DNA from 2 places in the Mesorhizobium sp. M5C.F.Ca.IN.020.32.2.1 genome. Region 2 is predicted to be linked to the other one. Evidence: riboswitches for the same ligand, from Rfam matches in the RefSeq annotation. Region 2 holds a riboswitch; the other holds the start of a gene.
What was found. Region 2 has a riboswitch for thiamine pyrophosphate ahead of thiB (thiamine ABC transporter substrate binding subunit). Riboswitches for the same ligand answer to the same signal wherever they lie in the genome.
Positions count from the first base shown of each region.

Region 1: linked by a shared signal. The riboswitch ahead of EOA86_RS13795 (YkoF family thiamine/hydroxymethylpyrimidine-binding protein) and the one ahead of thiB (thiamine ABC transporter substrate binding subunit) in region 2 are both predicted to bind thiamine pyrophosphate.

Region 1 is NZ_RZSX01000229.1:3,458-7,869, reverse strand. Features, by position in the region: partial or broken gene EOA86_RS13805 (hypothetical protein) at 1-668, shown strand, start outside; gene EOA86_RS13800 (DUF2934 domain-containing protein) at 1,015-1,383, opposite strand; TPP riboswitch at 1,711-1,822, shown strand; gene EOA86_RS13795 (YkoF family thiamine/hydroxymethylpyrimidine-binding protein) at 1,813-2,421, shown strand; gene EOA86_RS13790 (alcohol dehydrogenase family protein) at 2,431-3,540, opposite strand; gene EOA86_RS13785 (aspartate aminotransferase family protein) at 3,549-4,412, opposite strand, start outside.
Region 2 is NZ_RZSX01000074.1:6,694-11,105, forward strand. Features, by position in the region: gene EOA86_RS06025 (ABC-F family ATP-binding cassette domain-containing protein) at 1-1,497, opposite strand, end outside; gene EOA86_RS06030 (thiamine diphosphokinase) at 1,499-2,143, opposite strand; TPP riboswitch at 2,246-2,360, shown strand; gene thiB (thiamine ABC transporter substrate binding subunit) at 2,404-3,417, shown strand; gene thiP (thiamine/thiamine pyrophosphate ABC transporter permease) at 3,543-4,412, shown strand, end outside.

The DNA of each region.
Region 1 (4,412 bases), on a different contig from region 2:
CTCTTGCCGTGTTCCAAACGGATGTGGTCGTAAAAGTCTTCGCGACCGGACATCTTGCTCGATTGGGCCGAACAATGAGAAGCCAACTTCGTTTCACTATGCACCCTGATGACGAGGCTGCTCTGGTAACCGAACTTTTGCGCGATCCGGCTATCCTGTTCGTCGATGGCCCGCGGTGGAAGACGGTCACGCCCCCAACCACTCGAGACATTTCTGCTATCGGCAGCTACTGCATAATCTGGTCTCCCGAGGACCTGCCACGGCTTTCAGCGGAGTTCATTCAGGCACATAACGATTGGTATTGCCGTGATGAGAATTCCACGATTCAATTCCTGCGATGCAAGATGACCGAAACAGTCATAGTGGAGGGCAGTTTCGCGATGTCGACCGGACCTGCGGAAGCTAACGCCGCGGCCAACGTCGAACGCAGGTACAAGTTCCTGTGCCGTGCAATCAAGAGAACCTACCGGAACTCGGTCGTTCAGTGGCGCAATCCGCGCCGGCCGGACGCACCGGCCGGACCATCCAGGTCAGCAAACCCAAGTGCGCCCGACCGGTCGCTGTGGGTTGGACCAGCGGCGATGACGTGGATGGCTAGCCATGCTGATCGACAGGTCAAAACCTTCCTCACTGGTTTTGTGGAGGGAACGATAATCGAACCGGGCTGATGCACTGCTTTCTACCCACACGCGATCGGGGCAGACTTCGACTTCGTGTGGGGAACGTGGCGCTCGGCGACGCTGACGGAACTCATCAGGACAGGGCCCGCTCGTCGTGAGGCTGGAACATTCCCGGCGCTGATGGCAGCCGACGCTGCTCGTCGAGCGTCGAAGGCGAAACCGCGATCTCAGTCCAAGGTCATAAAACAGGACCGCGACCCGATCGGCCCGCTCTCTCCGCGAGAGGCGCGGGCTTTCATTTGTTCGGCCGATGCGGCGGTCCGCTTGTGGGCGGAGATTGAAAATCTGCGGCGGTGTGTCGAGTACAGCGATGGGCTGCCTGGACAGCCGGCGTTTACCTTTCGGATGCTCTAAGGCTCCGCGCCGCCTCTTCGAGTGCCAGCGGATCGTCACCGAGGCGGTCGATGAGGTCTTGAGCTTGGTCGCCGGTGATGCCTGTTCTCATCGCCAGCGCTTCCGCTGCCTCAACATCCGATTGACCAGCGGCGCGGTTGCCTTTCTTCACTCGGCTTTGGGTCTGCGTGGGAGCTGGCACATCGGCACCAGATATCGCCGGTGGGCGAGCACCAAGCGAGCGGTCTTCGTTCTCGATTTCGACGGTCGCCTGATTCCAATGGCGCTCGTGCAGACCGTGCGTCTGGCCTTCTCGTTCCCAGATCTCATATGCGCGGCGTCGAATGCGTTCGTGTTTGTCGTCTGACATGGTCGTTCCTCCTTGTGGGTTTCACCCAACGCGAAGGAGCGTCGGAACGATCCCACCCTGCACGCCGATTTCAGACAAAGAGGGGACCCGGAAGGCTGGCTTCCGGAAGACCATGCCTGCGGCGTTGCGATGCTGCGATGCGCTAGGTGGCCCGGAGCAAATCCTAGTGCGGTGCTCGAGAGCAAGTCGTCCATCGCGCTGAAGGGTGCAGCATTGTTTTCCCTACGGAAACGCGCTTCAGGAGAAAGTTCGGCTCCTGCAGCACGATGCCAGACTAAATTAGGGCTGGCCATTGCTTGAACATCCTTTCCGCAGGTGCTACGTCGCCCATATCGACAGGGGCGCTCCGTATTGCCGGGGCTGAGATGGAAGGTGCAAGCCTTCGGTCCCTCAAGCTGATCTGGGTAATGCCAGCGGAGCGAGGCGACTATGTTTTCAGGTGCACAGATTTCCCTGTATCCGATGTGCGATGACTTCGTCGGCGTCATCCTCAAGGCAATTTCGGCGATGGATCTCTATCGGCCGAATTTCCGCATTGAGACCGACGACATCTCGACGCTGATCGTCGGCCCGCCGGAACAGCTTTTTCCGGCCATGCGCGATCTGTTCGCCTCGGCGGCGGCAAGTGGTGTGCATTGCGTGTTGTCGGCGACGGTGTCGCGTGGCTGCCCTGGCGAGCCTGACGATCCGATCTGCACACCGATTTCCGGCAGCAGCCACGAGCTGTCCCTGGCCGAGCGCATCGGCGCGGCGCGGGCGCATGTCGACGGTGCGAAAAAACTCGGACAAGAGGTCGCCGCGCAGTTCTCGCTCTATCCGCTCGGCGAGGGCCACCACATGGACGAGATCTACGGCTGCATCGACTTCCTCAAGGCCTCGGGGGTCTTCGACAGGTCGAAAAATTTCTGCACGAAGCTGAGGGGCGACGCTGGACCGGTGTTCGCGACGCTGTCGGAAGCTTTCCTTCGCTTCGGCGCGCCGCAAGGCCATGTCGCGCTCGACCTTACCGTGTCGGCGAACAGCCCGAGCCCTCGTTAGCCTTGGCTGTCAACGGGTTTCAGCGAGATCCGAGACGGCATCCGGAACGACCACCAGCTTGCCGACGAAATCCTTGGCAATGAAATCCGCCTGGGCGCGGTGGAAATCGGACAGCCTGTAGACGCCGCCGACCAGCGGCCGGATTTTCTTGCCCTCGATGTAGCCGACGATGCGGCGAAAATCGTGTCGCGTGCCCTGACTGGACCCGTGCAGCTGCAACTGCTTGAGATACATAGTGCGCAGATCGAGCTGCACGACCGGGCCGGCAATCGCGCCGGCCGTCGTGTAGCGACCTTCGGGCCTGAGGATGCGCAAGAGGTCGTTGAACATGGCGCCGCCGACCAGGTCAGCAACCACGTCGATCGGCCGGCCCTGGGTCGCTGCGTTCACGGCGGCGGGCAGGTCGGCGATGCCACGAGTGATCACCGCTTCGGCCCCGATGTCGAGCACCGCCTTTTCCTTGCCCTTGCCGACGACGGCATAGGGGATGGCGCCGCGCGCCCGCGCCAGCTGCACGATGCCGGAGCCGACGCCGCCAGAAGCGCCAGTGACCAGCACACGCTCGCCAGCTCTTAGTGCGGCACGTTCCAGCATCTGTTCGCCGGTGAGATAGGCACAGCAGAAGGTGGCAAGTTCGACATCGGTCATTTCGGTATCGACGACATGGGCGTTCTCGGCTGGCACAGCCTGGTATTCGGCATAGCCGCCGTCACGGCCGTGGCCCATGTAGTCGATGTCGGCGAGGGAATCGTCGTCGCGGTTGTAGATCGAGAAATCGACCATCACCCGCTCGCCGATACGGTCCGGCGAGACGCCATCGCCGACGGCGACGATGTGGCCGACCGTGTCTGTGCCCTGGATGCGCGGGAAAGTCAGCGTGTTGCCTTGGCGGCGCCAAGTCGATACCGCGGCAGCATCTTCCTCCGTGCCATAGGCGCCCTGACGCACCCAGACATCGGTGTTGTTCATGCCGCAAGCGGTGACCTTGACCAGCACTTCACCTGGGGCGGGCGAGGGCACTTTCACGTCGGTACGGTAGACGAGCTTTTCCGGCCCGCCGTGACCGGTCAGCTGCACGGCGGCCATGGTGGCGGGGAGGGTTTTGGTCATGGCGTTCATGTCGATCTTCAGATGTTTGCAAACACGCTTTTCACCGCATCGGCCGTCTTCGAGACGATGATGTCGGCCTCTTCGCGGGTGAGGCAGAGCGGCGGCGCAAAGCCGAGAATGTCGCCCTGCGGCATGGCGCGGCCGATGACACCGCTTGCGGCGAGGGCGGTTGCGACCTGCGGCCCGATCTTTTGCGATGCATCGAAGAACACGCGATCATTTCTGTCGGCGACGAATTCGATTGCCGCCAGCATGCCGTCGCCGCGCACCTCGCCGACATTTTTGTGGCCGCCGACGGCTTTCGCCAGTTCGGCGCGGAAATAGGCGCCGGTCTCGCCGGCGTTGGTCACCAGGTCCATCTCGTCGATCAGTTCCAGGTTTGCGACGCCCGCGGCGACGCAGATCGGATGCGCCGAATAGGTCCAGCCATGACCGAGCGAGCCGAGCTTGTCGGAACCCTGCACCAGCACCTGCCAGACCTTGTCCGAGACGATGACACCCGACAGCGGCGCATAGGCCGAGGTCAGGCCCTTGGCGATGGTGATCAGGTCTGGCTGGATGCCGTAATGGTCGGAGCCGAACATGGTGCCCAGCCGGCCGAAGCCGGTGACCACTTCGTCGGCGACCAGCAGCACATCGTACTTCTTCAGAACCGCCTGGATCTTTTCCCAATAGAGGGCGGGCGGCGGCACGATGCCGCCGGTGCCGAGGATCGGCTCGCCGATGAAGGCGGCGACGGTATCGGGCCCTTCGGCGAGGATCGTCTCCTCCAGCTTATCGGCGCAGTATTGGGAAAACTGCTCCTCGCTCATCGAGCGGTCGGCGCGGCGGAAATAGTAGGGCGCTTCGGTGTGCAGGATCGGCGCACGCGGCAGGTCGAA
Region 2 (4,412 bases):
CAGCCTGGTGCCGCCGCGCTGCGCCAGCATGTCGGAATAGCCGCCGGCATATTCGATCCAGCGGCCGCCGCCGTCCGGCGCGATCAGGCTGGTCACCGTGCGATCCAGGAAATCGCGGTCGTGGCTGACCAGGATGACGGTACCGGCAAAACCGGCGACCAGTTCCTGAAGCAGTTCCAGTGTCTCCATGTCGAGATCGTTGGTCGGCTCGTCGAGCACCAGCAGGTTTGCCGGCCGCGCCAGCACACGGGCGAGCAGCAGCCGCGCCCGCTCGCCGCCCGAAAGCTCGCGCACCGGCGTGCGCGCCTGTTCCGGCTTGAACAGGAAATCCTTCATATAGGAGACGACGTGGCGCTGCTCGCCATTGATGACAAGGTTCTCGCCGCGCCCGTCGGTGAGGTATTGCGCCAGCGTTTCGGCCGGGTCGACCGCCTCGCGCTTCTGGTCGAGCGTGGCGACCTCCAGATTGGTGCCGAGCCGCACCGAGCCTGAGTCCGGCTTCAATTCGCCGGTCAGCATCTTCAGCAGCGTCGTCTTGCCGGCGCCGTTCGGGCCGACCAGGCCGACACGATCGCCGCGCTGGATGCGGGTCGAGAAGCCCTTGACGACGGTAAGATCGCCAAAGCTCTTCTCGATGTTCTTGGCCTCGATCACCAGCTTGCCGGATTCGGCGGCGTCGCTGGCCACCATGGTCGCCGCACCCTCGGCGCCGCGATGGCCACGAAAACGCTGGCGCATGGTCTGCAGTTCGCCGAGCCGGCGCATGTTGCGCTTGCGCCTTGCCGTCACGCCGTAGCGCAACCAGTGCTCCTCGCGTACGATCTGGCGGCCAAGCTTGTGCTGCTCGCGCTCTTCTTCTTCCAGCACGTTGTCGCGCCATTCCTCGAAATGGCCAAAGCCCTTGTCGAGCCTGCGGGTCTGGCCGCGATCGAGCCAGACAGTGGCGCGTGACACGCGCTCGAGGAAACGGCGGTCGTGCGAGATGACGATCAGCGCCGAAGAGGTGCGGGCAAGCTCCTCCTCCAGCCACTCGATGACCGACAGGTCGAGATGGTTGGTCGGCTCATCAAGGAGGAGAATGTCGGGCTCCGGCGCCATGACGCGGGCGAGGGCAGCACGGCGCGCCTCGCCGCCGGAGAGATCGTTCGGCAGTTCCTCGCCGGACAGGCCGAGGTGCTCCATCAGATAGGTGGCGCGGTAGGGATCGTCGGCGGGTCCGAGCCCCGCCTCGACGTAGGCGCGGACGCTGGCGAAACCGTCCATGTCGGGCATTTGCGGCAGGTAGCGCACTGTCGCCGAAGGCTGGCGGAACACCTCGCCGTCCTGGGGCTCGATCAATCCCGCAGCGATCTTGAGCAACGTCGACTTGCCCGAGCCGTTGCGGCCGACCAAAGCGATCTTGTCGCCCGCCGACGCCGTCAGTTCCGCTCCGTCGAGCAGCGGCGTGCCACCGAAGGTCAGTTTTATCCCGTCGAGATTGAGAAGTGGCGGCGCCATGTCAGCTTTCGGTAAGCGGGAATGGGTGGGCGAGCAACAGCGCGCGGCCGCTGCCCAGCGCGATTTCGAGCCGGCCCTTGACCTCATTGGAAATGGTCAGCGACGAGCCGAACGCCACCTCGATATGGTTCAGCGGCCATTTGGCGCCGGTCACGGTCAGGCCGGAAAGGTCGGAAAAGCCGAGAATCGAAAACAGCGTGCCATCGGCGTAGTCGAAGCCGGCCTTTCCGCGAAGCAAGGGGGTGCCTTCCTGTGCGCCGCTGGTCAAAAGCACGTCCGTCCCTGCCTCGGCCAGTCGGACGCTGAGCGCCAGGTGCAAGAAGGCGTGGTCGGTCCGCTTGCCACCGAACGCGCCGGCAAGCACGAGGCTGGTCGCGCCGCGTTCGAGCGCGGCGGCGATAGCCAGTTCGCCGTCGGTCTTGTCCTTTTCTGCCGGAAACACCTGGCGGGGCACGGCGGCCAGCTCGTCCGGCAGATCCGCCGGCACCGAATCGAAGTCGCCGACCCAGAGTTCCGGCGTCAGGCTCAGCGTCCGGGCATGGCTCATGCCGGCGTCGGCGGCGATGACACGCGTGCCAGCGACCTGGCGGTCGAGCAGCGGCGTGCGGATAAGATCGCCGCCAAGCAGGATGGTGAATTTGCTCATATGCGTGGCCCTTACCAGCCCTGCTTGCGAAACGGAAGGCCGCGTTCCGGATGCCCGGCAAACTTCCGCTTGCGCCACACCTGGGCCGGGCCTATGTGTCGAAACGCTCTAACGGGGTGCTGGACGCGATCTTCGCGGACCAGCTGAGAGGCAACCATGCCAACCCGCTGAACCTGATCCGGTTTGTACCGGCGGAGGGATTAGACGTTTCGGACAGCCCGACGCCTCAATTCCTTTCAACGTGAACGAAGGAGGCGCCGATGCGCACGTTTTTATCCACTCTTGTTTCGGCAATGCTGCTTGCGGCGGCCCTTCTCGCCGGCATCGGGCCGGCATCCGCGCAGGAAAAACTCACCGTCTATACCTATGAGAGCTTCACCGCCGACTGGGGTCCAGGCCCCGCGGTGAAGAAGGCCTTCGAGGCCGAATGCGGCTGTATTCTCGAATTCGTCGCGGTCGCCGACGGCGTCGCCCTGCTCAACCGCGTCAAGCTGGAAGGCGCCGCAACCAAGGCCGACATCGTGCTCGGCCTCGACACCAATCTGACGGCGGAAGCCAAGGCCACCGGCCTGTTTTCGCCGCATGGCGTCGTCATCGACGTCAATGTGCCGGGTGGCTGGAGCGACAATATTTTCGTGCCGTTCGACTATGGCTATTTCGCCGTCGTCTACGACACCGAAAAGCTAAAGACCCCGCCGAAGAGCCTGAAGGAATTGGTCGACGGCAATGCCGATGAGAAGATCGTCATCCAGGATCCGCGCACCTCGACGCCCGGTCTCGGCCTGCTGTTGTGGGTGAGGTCGGTCTATGGCGACAAGGCGCCGGAAGCCTGGGCCAAGCTTAAGGCAAAGGTGCTCACCGTGACGCCGGGCTGGAGCGAGGCCTATGGCCTGTTCACCAAGGGTGAGGCGCCGATGGTGCTGTCCTACACCACGTCGCCGGCCTATCACATGGTCGCCGAAAACACCGAACGTTATCAGGCGGCGTCCTTCGAGGAGGGCGAGTATCTGCAGATCGAGGTTGCCGGCATAACCACCACGGGTGCGAAGAACCCGTTGGCGAAACAGTTCTTGACTTTCATGACCGGGCCGAAATTCCAGGATGTCATCCCCGAGACCAACTGGATGTTTCCTGCCGGCAAAACTGACAAGCCGCTCAATCCGGCCTTCGACAAGCTCGTCAAGCCGACCAAGACTTTGCTGTTCAGCCCCGAAGAGGTCGCCGCCAACCGCAAAGCCTGGGTCGACGAATGGCTGTCGGTGATGAGCAAGTAGTTTGTGATTGAAAGATGATCACTTTACGGTGCCCCCCTCTGTCCGGCAGGACAGAGGGGCGTGGGCGGGAACTCGGCCTCAGCCATATTTTCTGCTTCGACGATCGTTGAACCAGGCAGGGCGGCATGCATACCGGATATCCTGCCGATCCCCGCGTCACCGCAGGCACCATCGCGCTTGCCGCTGTTGCGCTGCTGATCGGCGGAGCGTTCGCCGGGCTCATCCTTGAAGCTACACGCAACCCGACCGGCGCCGCGTCGACTTTCGATTCCTACCTCTTCCGTGTCGCCCGTTTCACGCTGTGGCAGGCTTTGCTGTCGACACTGCTTTCCGTCGTGCCGGCGCTGTTCGTTGCGCGGGCGCTGTCGCGGCATCCGCGCTTCTTTGGTCGTGGCTTGATCCTGCAGCTCTTCGCCGTGCCGCTTGCGCTGCCGGCCATCGTCGCCGCACTCGGCATTCTGGCTCTCTATGGCCGTGCCGGCTATTTCGCCGGCGTGCTCACCGCGATTGGCGGTCAGGGCTGGCCGGGCATATACGGCCTGTCCGGCATCCTCGTAGCCCATGTCTTCTTCAATCTGCCGCTGGCGACGCGGCTGTTCCTCGAGGCGCTGGCGACAGTGCCGGCCGACCAGTGGCGGCTGGCAAGCCAGCTCGGCATGGGCGCCAGGCCCGCATTCCGGTTGATCGAATGGCCGACGCTGCGTGCGGCACTGCCAGGGGTCGCCGGGCTTGTCTTCATGCTCTGCATCACATCCTTTACCATCGTGCTCACGCTGGGCGGTGGGCCGGGCGCGACGACACTGGAGGTCGCCATCTATCAGGCGCTGCGTTTCGATTTCGATCCTGCCCGCGCGGTGACGCTGACACTGCTGCAGATCGCGCTGACCTTCATCGTGGTGCTTGCATTGATGCGGCTTGGCGCCAACACCGTCGGCGACGCCAACCTGCCGGTGGCACCGCGCCGGTATCTTTCGGCTGGTACGGCCGAGACCGCG